3 regions of the Peribacillus sp. NPDC097675 genome follow, and region 2 is predicted to be linked to each of the others. Evidence: riboswitches for the same ligand, from Rfam matches in the RefSeq annotation. Region 2 holds a riboswitch; each other region holds the start of a gene.
What was found. A riboswitch is a leader RNA that binds a small molecule or an ion and turns the genes downstream of it on or off. The one in region 2 is predicted to bind cyclic di-GMP.

Region 1: it holds a riboswitch for cyclic di-GMP, as region 2 does, so the genes downstream of both, ACQKL5_RS16000 (anti-repressor SinI family protein) here and ACQKL5_RS11470 (methyl-accepting chemotaxis protein) in region 2, are expected to answer to the same signal.
Region 3: it holds a riboswitch for cyclic di-GMP, as region 2 does, so the genes downstream of both, ACQKL5_RS10920 (pyridoxal phosphate-dependent decarboxylase family protein) here and ACQKL5_RS11470 (methyl-accepting chemotaxis protein) in region 2, are expected to answer to the same signal.

Annotation. Positions count from the first base shown of each region.
Region 1 covers NZ_JBNNSK010000010.1:178,893-182,174, forward strand. The annotation lists gene fliS (flagellar export chaperone FliS) at 1-66, shown strand, start outside; gene ACQKL5_RS15985 (flagellar protein FliT) at 6-410, shown strand; gene hpf (ribosome hibernation-promoting factor, HPF/YfiA family) at 666-1,223, shown strand; gene ACQKL5_RS15995 (hypothetical protein) at 1,586-1,783, shown strand; cyclic di-GMP riboswitch class I at 1,935-2,021, shown strand; gene ACQKL5_RS16000 (anti-repressor SinI family protein) at 2,054-2,182, shown strand; gene ACQKL5_RS16005 (helix-turn-helix domain-containing protein) at 2,285-2,605, opposite strand; gene secA (preprotein translocase subunit SecA) at 2,978-3,282, shown strand, end outside.
Region 2 covers NZ_JBNNSK010000007.1:30,601-33,882, reverse strand. The annotation lists gene ACQKL5_RS11470 (methyl-accepting chemotaxis protein) at 1-1,429, opposite strand, end outside; cyclic di-GMP riboswitch class I at 1,606-1,690, opposite strand; gene ACQKL5_RS11465 (hypothetical protein) at 1,833-2,186, shown strand; gene ACQKL5_RS11460 (VOC family protein) at 2,603-2,983, opposite strand; gene ACQKL5_RS11455 (DUF3600 domain-containing protein) at 3,155-3,282, opposite strand, start outside.
Region 3 covers NZ_JBNNSK010000006.1:172,752-176,033, forward strand. The annotation lists gene ACQKL5_RS10910 (class I SAM-dependent methyltransferase) at 1-625, shown strand, start outside; partial or broken gene ACQKL5_RS10915 (sporulation protein) at 743-1,096, opposite strand; cyclic di-GMP riboswitch class I at 1,437-1,526, shown strand; gene ACQKL5_RS10920 (pyridoxal phosphate-dependent decarboxylase family protein) at 1,713-3,282, shown strand, end outside.

The sequences.
Region 1 (3,282 bases), on a different contig from region 2:
AACACATGGAAGGAAGCCATTCAATTGAATCGTCAAAAACAATTCGTCCAAAGTGGTCTAGTGTGATGATGCTTCAACAGTTCCATAATGTTACCACTGAATTAGTAACTGTATTGCAAGACCAGACGATTATCGAACGTGATGACCGAATCGATCGAATAAAAGAGTTGCTTGACCAACGTGAAGAATTTTTATTGCAAATCAAACCGCCTTTTTCTGCCGAAGAGCTACAATTGGGGCGTCAATCCATGCTTCTGAATCAACAGGTCAATCAATTGTTGTTGCTCCAAAAGCAAGAGATTCAGCGGGATATAAAGGAACTGATTCAGAAGAAGAAAACTTCGAATAAGTATACCAATCCTTACGAGACCCTTGCCACGGATGGCATGTTCTATGACAAAAAAAATTGAACACTACCCAAACCGTTTGGATATCAAACGGTTTTTTTGTATTTGTTTTTTAAAATTTCTGTAAATTATAGTGGCTAATTTTTTCATTATTGAGCAGTGTTTGTTATAATAGACCTAAGGTAGACATCAACCTTTTTCAAACCTTCCGACAATTATTTCATAATTTCGATATATTTCATGATGTGTTTGCAAAGGAAACCGGAGGGGTATTGTAGAATCTAACTGTATAGTCTTAATTTAAGGAGGACTCACTTTATGAATTACAACGTACGCGGTGAAAACATTGAGGTAACTCCAGCAATTCGAGAATACGTCGAAAAGAAAATTGGCAAGTTAGAAAGATACTTTAACAATACGCCAGATGCAAATGTGCTAGTAAATTTGAAAGTGAATAATAATACGTCTAAGGTCGAAGTGACGATTCCCATGCAGAATTTGGTTCTTCGCGCTGAAGAGGAAAATGCGGACATGTATGCCGCAATTGATTTGATCAATGACAAGCTTGAACGCCAAATTCGTAAACATAAAACGAAGGTCAATCGTAAATTCCGCAATAACTTATCTAATACTCCTGAGGCATTCGCCTTTGCTACGGAGATCGATGAAGTGGCGGATGAATTCGAAGATGATAACGATATCGAAGTGGTTCGTAACAAGCGCTTTGATCTGAAACCAATGGACAGTGAAGAAGCGATTCTGCAAATGAATATGCTTGGTCACAGTTTCTTCGTTTACACGAATGCGGATACGAATACAACTAACGTGGTGTATCGCCGTAAAGATGGACGATACGGATTAATCGAACCAAGTTAAGAGAATAATAGAATGAAACCAAGCACCGTCCACACTCTGGGCGGTGCTTTTTATTATCTATCATTTTCCATGATCATTATAGGTATAAGGTAATATAGTTGAATCCTAGAATACAAACCATATCAACGTATTCATCTAACCTATTCTTTGTCATCTAGGCGTTCTTAATAAAATAGAAGATAAAGGAAATATTTATATCCATTCTTAATAATGAACATTATCTGTTCTTTTTCAAGAAAAATAGTGTATAAGTCCCATTCCTAAAATCCCTTAATTTGTAATATAATTGGTTAATAGGTTCTTTAAAACGAACAAATTCGTAAATATATATTTAATAATTAAGGTGCAGAGGGGATGGGAAGTTGTTTCGGAAAAATTGCCAAACATGTAATAGGGCTTCGTTTAGTAGTACGGAAATGGGTAACTGGTTTTGTCCGACATGCGGCGAGGATTTGACCGTGCAAAAAGCCTTTGATGCACTATCGGTGGAGAGAATCAATATGTCTCACCGGTTGAATGAAAAGAGCAAGGTGTTTTATTTTATAAATAAGCGAGCGTGAATGCTTGAATAATGAATTGAATTTTCTAAATATTGTTGCAATTTGTCGATAAATACTTCTTTATTTTGGTTAGGTGGCGACATAAACTAGCAACATATGTAGTGTGTATTCCCTATAATGAAATTATAAACCATGTATTTAGTTATATTTATCCCGACAAAGGCAAACTCATCGAAAGCTGGGGGCGCAAAGGCACAGGTCTAAGGCTATAAATGGCTAGGATGGCTGGTCTGCCTGAAATACAAGGTAGTATTTTAGGAGGTTAATGAAATGATTACTGCTGAATTGGATCAAGAGTGGATGACATTGATAGTAGAAGCAAAGAGCTTAGGGTTGACGAAAGAGGAGATTCGTGAATATTTTGCGAAGGAATCATTGAAGGAGAATCACGAAAAATGAGACAGATGTGGAAAGCATCCCTATAAACAGTAAATGATGCTCGCTGTTTATAGGGATGCTTTTGTTCTGCTTAAATAGGTTGATAGGTTCATATCTATTATGCTATTCGTTGTTCTTTTTCCATTTGTTAAATTCAATGAATTCTCGAAATTGTTGTTTTGAAACGCCTGAATGCATGGCATCTTCAACGATTTTTATCCAGTCGGTATCAAGGATTTCCTTGTTGGGGGCATCGTACAGAAGGGCATCAACAGGAACATGAAGCACTGCAGAGATCTTTTCTAAAAATTGAATGGAAGGATTCGTTTGTAAGTTCCGTTCGAGCGAACTTAAGTAAGACTTGGCTACACCGGCTTTTTCGGCTAGTTCAGTCATCGACATTTTCTTTTCTTCCCTCAGCTTTTTAACACGCTCACCGATCATCATTACCACCTCGAAACTAGTTCTATTTATCCCGCAGAATGAGCTTTTCTAACCCACTTACAATACTTTCTATTACCAGGTTTATTAGCTAAAGGCATCATGTCTATTAAAGACTAGCTGTGTAAACATGGGTTCTTGCACTATGTATTTTAAATCTTCCTTCTATTTTAACAGTTTTTGCCCTATTTTATCCATTGTTTTTCGCAAGAAGTGATTTCTGACCCATAAGGTATCGGGTGACATGAAGTTGTACCTCGAGTATAGAAGTGGTAAAATTAACACTAGACTATCATCGGCAGAAGGTGTGTTCCTTCTTACTTATATAATGAACGATAATGAATGATCATTTTCCCAATAGAGGAGCGTTAATGAATGCTTAATATATTAACTAAAGTTTTTGATCCGAATAAGCGAGAACTTAAGCGGTTAGAGAAAGTGGCTGATCAGGTCGAAGCGCTGGCGGATGAAATGGCCGCGTTATCGGACGAGAAGTTGAGAGCCAAAACGGAAGAGTTCAAGACACGTTATCAAAACGGGGAGACCGTGGATGATTTGTTGGTTGAGGCTTTTGCGGTTGTACGTGAAGGAGCAAAACGAGCCCTTGGCATGTTTCCATTCCGCGTCCAAATCATGGGTGGTGCGTCCCTTCATGATGGGAATATATCTGAAATGAAAAC
Region 2 (3,282 bases):
TACCTGCGGCGACTTGCATGCTCTTGGATGATTCTTTAGTGATGGTGGCCATTTGGAGCATGGAGCTGTTTACGTTTTCAGATGACCACATGAGTGTTTTAGCAAGGGATGAGATTTTCTTTATCTGTTCTTCGACCATTTGTGAGGAATCAAAAATCTTCGTGAAGACCAGGCTTGAATTATGAACGGCTTCGAGACCCGTGTCAGTGGAATCAACGACTTGAACCATCGATCCAACAGAAAGGCGTGCATCTTCTACAGTCCGTTTAATCAAGTCATCTATATGCTTGGAAGCTTCTAATGATCTTTCGGCTAGCTGTTTCACTTCTTTTGCAACTATGGAAAAGCCACTTCCATATTCCCCGGCCCGTGCAGCTTCAATGGCAGCATTCAATGCTAATAGATTCGTTTGATCTGCAATATCTGCAATGATTCCGGTCATGTTCTCGATCGCTTTTGAACTTTCATGGAAATTGGTGATGGTTGCGACAGATTGATCAGCATAATCTTTGATTCCTTTCATTTGGCCAGAAAGGCTCTCAACGAGTTTGTTGCCATCATAGGCGTGCCGGACCGATTCTTGTGCTTGTTGAACCGAAATATGTGCGGTTTGATCGATGGCACCGATGGCATCTGTGATGTTTGAAAGGACTTGCAGATTTTCTTCAACGGTTTTAAGTTGCGTTTCTGAACCAGTTGCTACTTGAGCAATGGAAGTTGCAAGTTCGGAACTGGCCTCTGTCGCGAACTTTGCCTGGCTTATTAAGGTTTCTGAGACACTTACGAGTTGCTTGGAAGTGTTTGTTACCTTTTCGGCTATTTCCTCGCTAATCATTTTCCGTTGAGCGGTTTGTAGTTCCATTAATTGCTTTTCCATACGTTGGCTTGAATATACTTGCCAGGTGACGATACCGGTGGTCAGTAAAAAAAACATTACGTGTAGAACTAACATGAGATAGGTATAGCTCATCGCCCCAAATACGATTTCAGGAAAGAAGTAGAACCCTGCCAAATGATGGACGGCGAAAAGAGTCGTCATGAGCGATAGGACTTTCAAATTCTGATAATAGCCGATTGTAGCTACGACCATGAAGATGCTAAAGTGAAACTCCACCCGTCCGCCACCTCCCGAGATGATGGCGATACTTCCAAATGTAAACACTAAAGTCACTATATATGGAATCAGTGAGTGGTTTCTATTACTCTTAAATAAAATCAGTCCGAAGGCCAATAGAAGCGTGGGTATCACGACTAAAAGGTTGAGCACAAGCCCAAAATGATCTTCGATATAAGCAGTTGATAAAACTTGATGTGCTCCATGGGAATGTTCAAAAAGGTGGAATTTCCTCCCTAATATATTCGTAACCAAAGCTAATAAAACAATTCCGCTTGAAAACAAGAGCATAAGTTGGTTCTTCTCTTTATTCACGGCTATCCATTCTCCCCTTTCGTTCTTGTAAAAACAAAGACTACCCCATGACGCTGGGGTAGTCTTTGTTTTCTTGAAAGAGTGGATATAACCTAATCCAAATAGTGGGGTGGTCCCATATCTGGCTGCATAGAAAAAAGGTCAGTCTACTCGATTCCTTAGAATCGCTACAAAGATATGGTAACCCAGCTGTCATGTCCCATTGGCTTTAGACCTGTGGCTTTGCGTCTCCGTCTTTCGGCGGATTTGCCTTTATCATTCTAGGTATTTTACCATATTAAACCATAAAGGTAAATGATATTGTAGGGAAAAAGTACTACATGGAGGGAATATCATTATTGTATTCCCTTTTTATCCTATTCTTCATATAATTGAAGAATCTTAATGGAAGAAGGATGAATCTATGCATATTTTTTGGACAATATATTTAGGCATATTAGGGACGGTGGCCATTGCATTTCTGATTAAAGGCCTAAGAACCCTTTCTTTAAAAGTGGATTTTATTATTTCGGTTATAACATGGATAGGATTATTTGGATTTGTGACGAATACATCGATACTCACCCCTCTTGTATGGAAAATCGTGTTTGTAGGTGGATTGCTGTGGGATGTTCTTTTCAGTTATATCGGTAAACACGATGATGGAGAAGAAGCGCTAGTAGACTTGTCAGAAAGTACGAAAAGTATCCTTACTGGGATCACGTTATTTATTACGCTTGGCCCATTATATTATGGATTATATCAATATGCTTTTTAGGGAAAGGGCCATCAAGGTTCTTTTTTTTACAAAAACATGCAACCAGTTATTAAATGAGAATTGGTAGTCATTACCTACTAAAAGATTGAAGGGCTACACAATATATGGGAAACAGTCGCCATGTACGTTGGGTTCATCTATTTTAGACGTTATAGATGTGAATGGGAAGGTCCAAGTATTGCATTAGATAGTGGGTTAGATGACGTATATATAATAGAAGAAAACATTCTAAAACTGGAAAAATAAATTGAATTGACGGTGATGGGGACAATAGTATCAATTAATCCGTGGAGCAAGGAAGAGGTTGGAATCACAGCAACCCTAGTTACCGGACGACCTGTAGAAGGGGTTTGAATTGTTAAATGAATGATGGCAAAAAGCAGAAGCTCACCGCTTCTGCTTTTTTGCAGTGCCAGTTATCTCTGGAAAAACTCGATCCATTCTTTCTCCGGTCCATATATGTAGAAATAGCGATAGCCGTTTGGCAGGGTGACAATTTCTTCATCAATCAACTCTACGTTTTCAAGCCTCTGAATCCGGGCATATTCTTCCTCAATATCATCTACAGTAATGGCAAAGTGATGGATCGTTGCTTCGGATGGCAACGAGTCACTATATCCTTGGATTAATTCAATTTCCGTTTCCTCTGTACCGTCATAGCCAAGAAAGGCAAGTTGAATGACACCATTGGTATGGGGGACCCGTGCTTTCAATTTTAAATCCAATATTTCCTGATAAAAGGTGATGGATGTTTCTAAATCCCTAACAACGATGCCAATATGATCGAATTTTTTCATAGCCAAGGGGAGTTCCTCCTTCGTGTTGTAGATAAGCAATATTAGTATATATGATTGGGTATGAAAAAACAGTAAAGTAAACAAAATAATCTGATTATTTAAAGAAATGGGTAAATAGGTTGGTGGAAAAAGAAAAAAAAGACAATCCTTTATAGATTGTCTAACAAGTATTTAATAGGCATCTTCGGGTATTTGTTTCTCATTTACGTAATCCATGATGTCTAATGCTTCTTGAAAATCTGCTTGAAGGGTAGGAGGTAAGCTGTCAGCGTCATCAGGTACTTCAGCATCGGTTCCAC
Region 3 (3,282 bases), on a different contig from region 2:
AAGAATTGACCCGCTTACCACAATTCTCGATGCAGGATGTGGGATAGGTCAAACATCTCAATTCTTGGCAGAAACCTTTAATTGTAACGTCTATGCATTGGATAATCATCCGCAAATGGTTAAACGTGCTGCCAAGCGGTTTCACCAAGCCCAGCTACCCATTCAGGTTTTTATGGGTTCCTTAGAAGAATTGCCGTTTCCCGCAAACCACTTTGACTATATCATAGCGGAATCCACTACCGGTTTTACAGATATCCAAAAGTCCCTTGCTGAATATTTCAGGGTGCTAAAACTGGGGGGGAACTTGATTTCGATTGATATGACAGCAGAAATTACATTAGGTCTCAACCTGAAGAATGAATTGATGAATTTCTATAAACTCAAACATATCCCGACTGAAGCGGAATGGATTAGTGCCATTAGAGAACAAGGATTTAAAAAAACGGAAATCCTTCATTCAAATACAGTTTTAGAAGAGTTAAAGAAATATTCTGCTGCCAACCAACGCTCAAGCAACTCAACGCTTATCAAAGGAACATTAAATGATATCATCAAAAAACATTATCGTCTTATGCTCACTCATGGAAATAGCCTTGGTTACCGGGTGTTTAGGGCGAGCAAGTAATCATCATATCGGACTAGTAGAAAACCAGAAAGGCATTTATTGAACCTTGAAACACCTAGTAAATTACTAGGTGTCTCCAGTCAACTATATTTACTGATAAGATCAGACAATAGTTTTTCAATCTTGGGACATCGCTCGTTCCGTATGAAAAGCGGACATGGCTCTCATCCATATCAAATTTTTCTGCAAAAAACCGCCTTTTCTATCTGCTTGAATAATAACATCCACTCGATTTTCAGAAATAAAGAATACTGCCTCCAATTCATCCAATCGACCTCTGAATGATCCGCTTGTTGGTTTAAATTCAAACTATTGTGCGAATGGTAATCTTGCTCGAAGATAACCTGGTGCTTTTTTAGCTTCTGTCTTACGTAAGTGAAAGCCAAGAATTTTCACTGCTTGCAAAAAGGCATATACAAGCGGATGCGGTTGAATCTCAATATAATCCCCATCTTGTGAATTAATTGCCATGCTTATATCTAATCCGGTCTGTAGCCACACAATAATGAATTTTTATCTTTACAATCAATCCTTTAGTTTTATTTTTATCCAATATCATCATTCTTCGTGTATTTTAATATATTTATATAGTTACTGAATATACCTGCATTCTACTTTCCAATCTACAATCTTTCTCCTTTGTGATGCATTTAATATAGGTTAACATCAAAATTTTCTAAATCTTCCTTTAATTAACCGTTTCTTTGTCACAATATACAATGTTAAATTTTACTAGATAATTTTTTTAAAATATTTCTCAACAATACAATACTAGTGACGATATATACACTTGAGGAAATTATTTTCTTAACATAACTATAGGCAAACTCATTGAAAAGTGAGGGCGCAAAGCCACAGGTCTAAGGAGGAATGAGAATTCTATGGCGGCTGGGTTGCAATATATCTTCTTTAATAGGTATAGTACTCAACAATCCTGTCTAAAAAGACTTTTTATACGAACCTTTTTACCTAGGATTATATGTTTTTTTATAGCCGTATTTTTTTTTGCATTCAAACGCACCACATAGGCTATAAGAACTAGATTTATTTTATGATTTAAGTATCTATTGGAGGAGAAACTATGAATATGAAAGACGTACAGCAACTATTTCCAAGTGAAGATGGTAATCAATTTGAACAGGTGACCTTTTTGTCTTATATAGAAAAAATCATCATGGCCATCGACAGTTCGAAAGATCCAAACAAATCAACTTTAGGACCCATACAAGAAAAGAGTGATGACTTTTATAAAGAGATTATTGAGAATGAAAAAACGCCAAATACCGGTCTTGAGATGGATCTGGTATTGGATGAACTGATAAAACTTACTAAGGGACATCCTTATCATACAAGGAATTTTGTTACGAATGTTTTACCTATGGCCAGCATTCCTGGTATTATTGGTAATTTGACTAACTCACTATTAAACGGTAACAATCTTTGGGATGTATATGGACCGGCAGCAGCCGAGACAGAAGTCAAGGTCATAACCATGATGTCAAAACTGGTTGGATATGATCACACTAAGAGTTGGGGATATACAACATGGGGTGGCCAAGGAGCTGTATTCAGCGGTCTTAGGGTTGCCGTTGCGAAACAATTTCCGAAAGCAAAAGAAGAAGGTGTTCCCAATAACTTATATTGTTTTGCCTCTGAAAATGCTCACTATAGCTTGTTAAAATCTGTAGAAGCGGTTGGAATCGGAAGCAATCATCTGATTCGTGTTAAAGCTGGGAAAGATCATTCCATGGATATGGAAGATTTACAAATGAAGCTGGAGGAAACAATCAATAATGGCGGGATTCCTGTTTACATCGTTGCAACAACAGGTACGACCGATTGTTTCGGGATTGATGATGTTCAATCCGTGAAGGCTATAACAACTAAAATGGAAGAAAAGTATAACTTAAAACCAATTCACATACATGCCGATTCTGCATTAGGCGGTTTTTACAGCCTGTTCCGTGAATATGATTTCATACAAAACCCGCTTAACTTTGAAGAAGATGTATTGAACAGTCTGAATGCCATCAACGAAAGGATGCAATACCTCTATGTAGCTGACAGCTTATGTTTTGACTTTCAAAAACTCGGACAAACACCTTATCTAACTAGTCTATTTTTAGTGAAAAATGGAAGTGATCTAGGTTTACTTGATCTGGAAGAATTCGAGACTCCTTATGTTGGAAATCGTGGCTACGGCAGCTATCATACAGGATATACATTGGAATGTTCTCGTATGGGAAGCTCAATTGCCATTTATGCAGCCTTACTCTCATTTGGCGTTGAAGGGTACCAACAGATTCTTGCAAATTACGTCCGAGTCAATCTTGCGTTCAGAAAGAAACTGGCAGCAAGAATTCCGAATATGAGTATTACAAATTCGGAGAACATCGGGCCAATTACTACCATCAGAATATATGAAGATGGTGCTAACTGGGACCTTGAACTGAACGGAGAAGCAACTCAAGAACAAATACAAAAAACAAATGATTATAATTATGAACTTTTTGAAATCCTTGGAGAAAACCGGGAAGAAGTATTCTTTGGAGATACAAAAAGACAATGTCTTGTCGATGCTGTCAATTCAGATGAGCGTTTACCTATCTATGCGGCGAAGTTCTTCTCAATTTCTCCATATACAGAAGTCGAACATT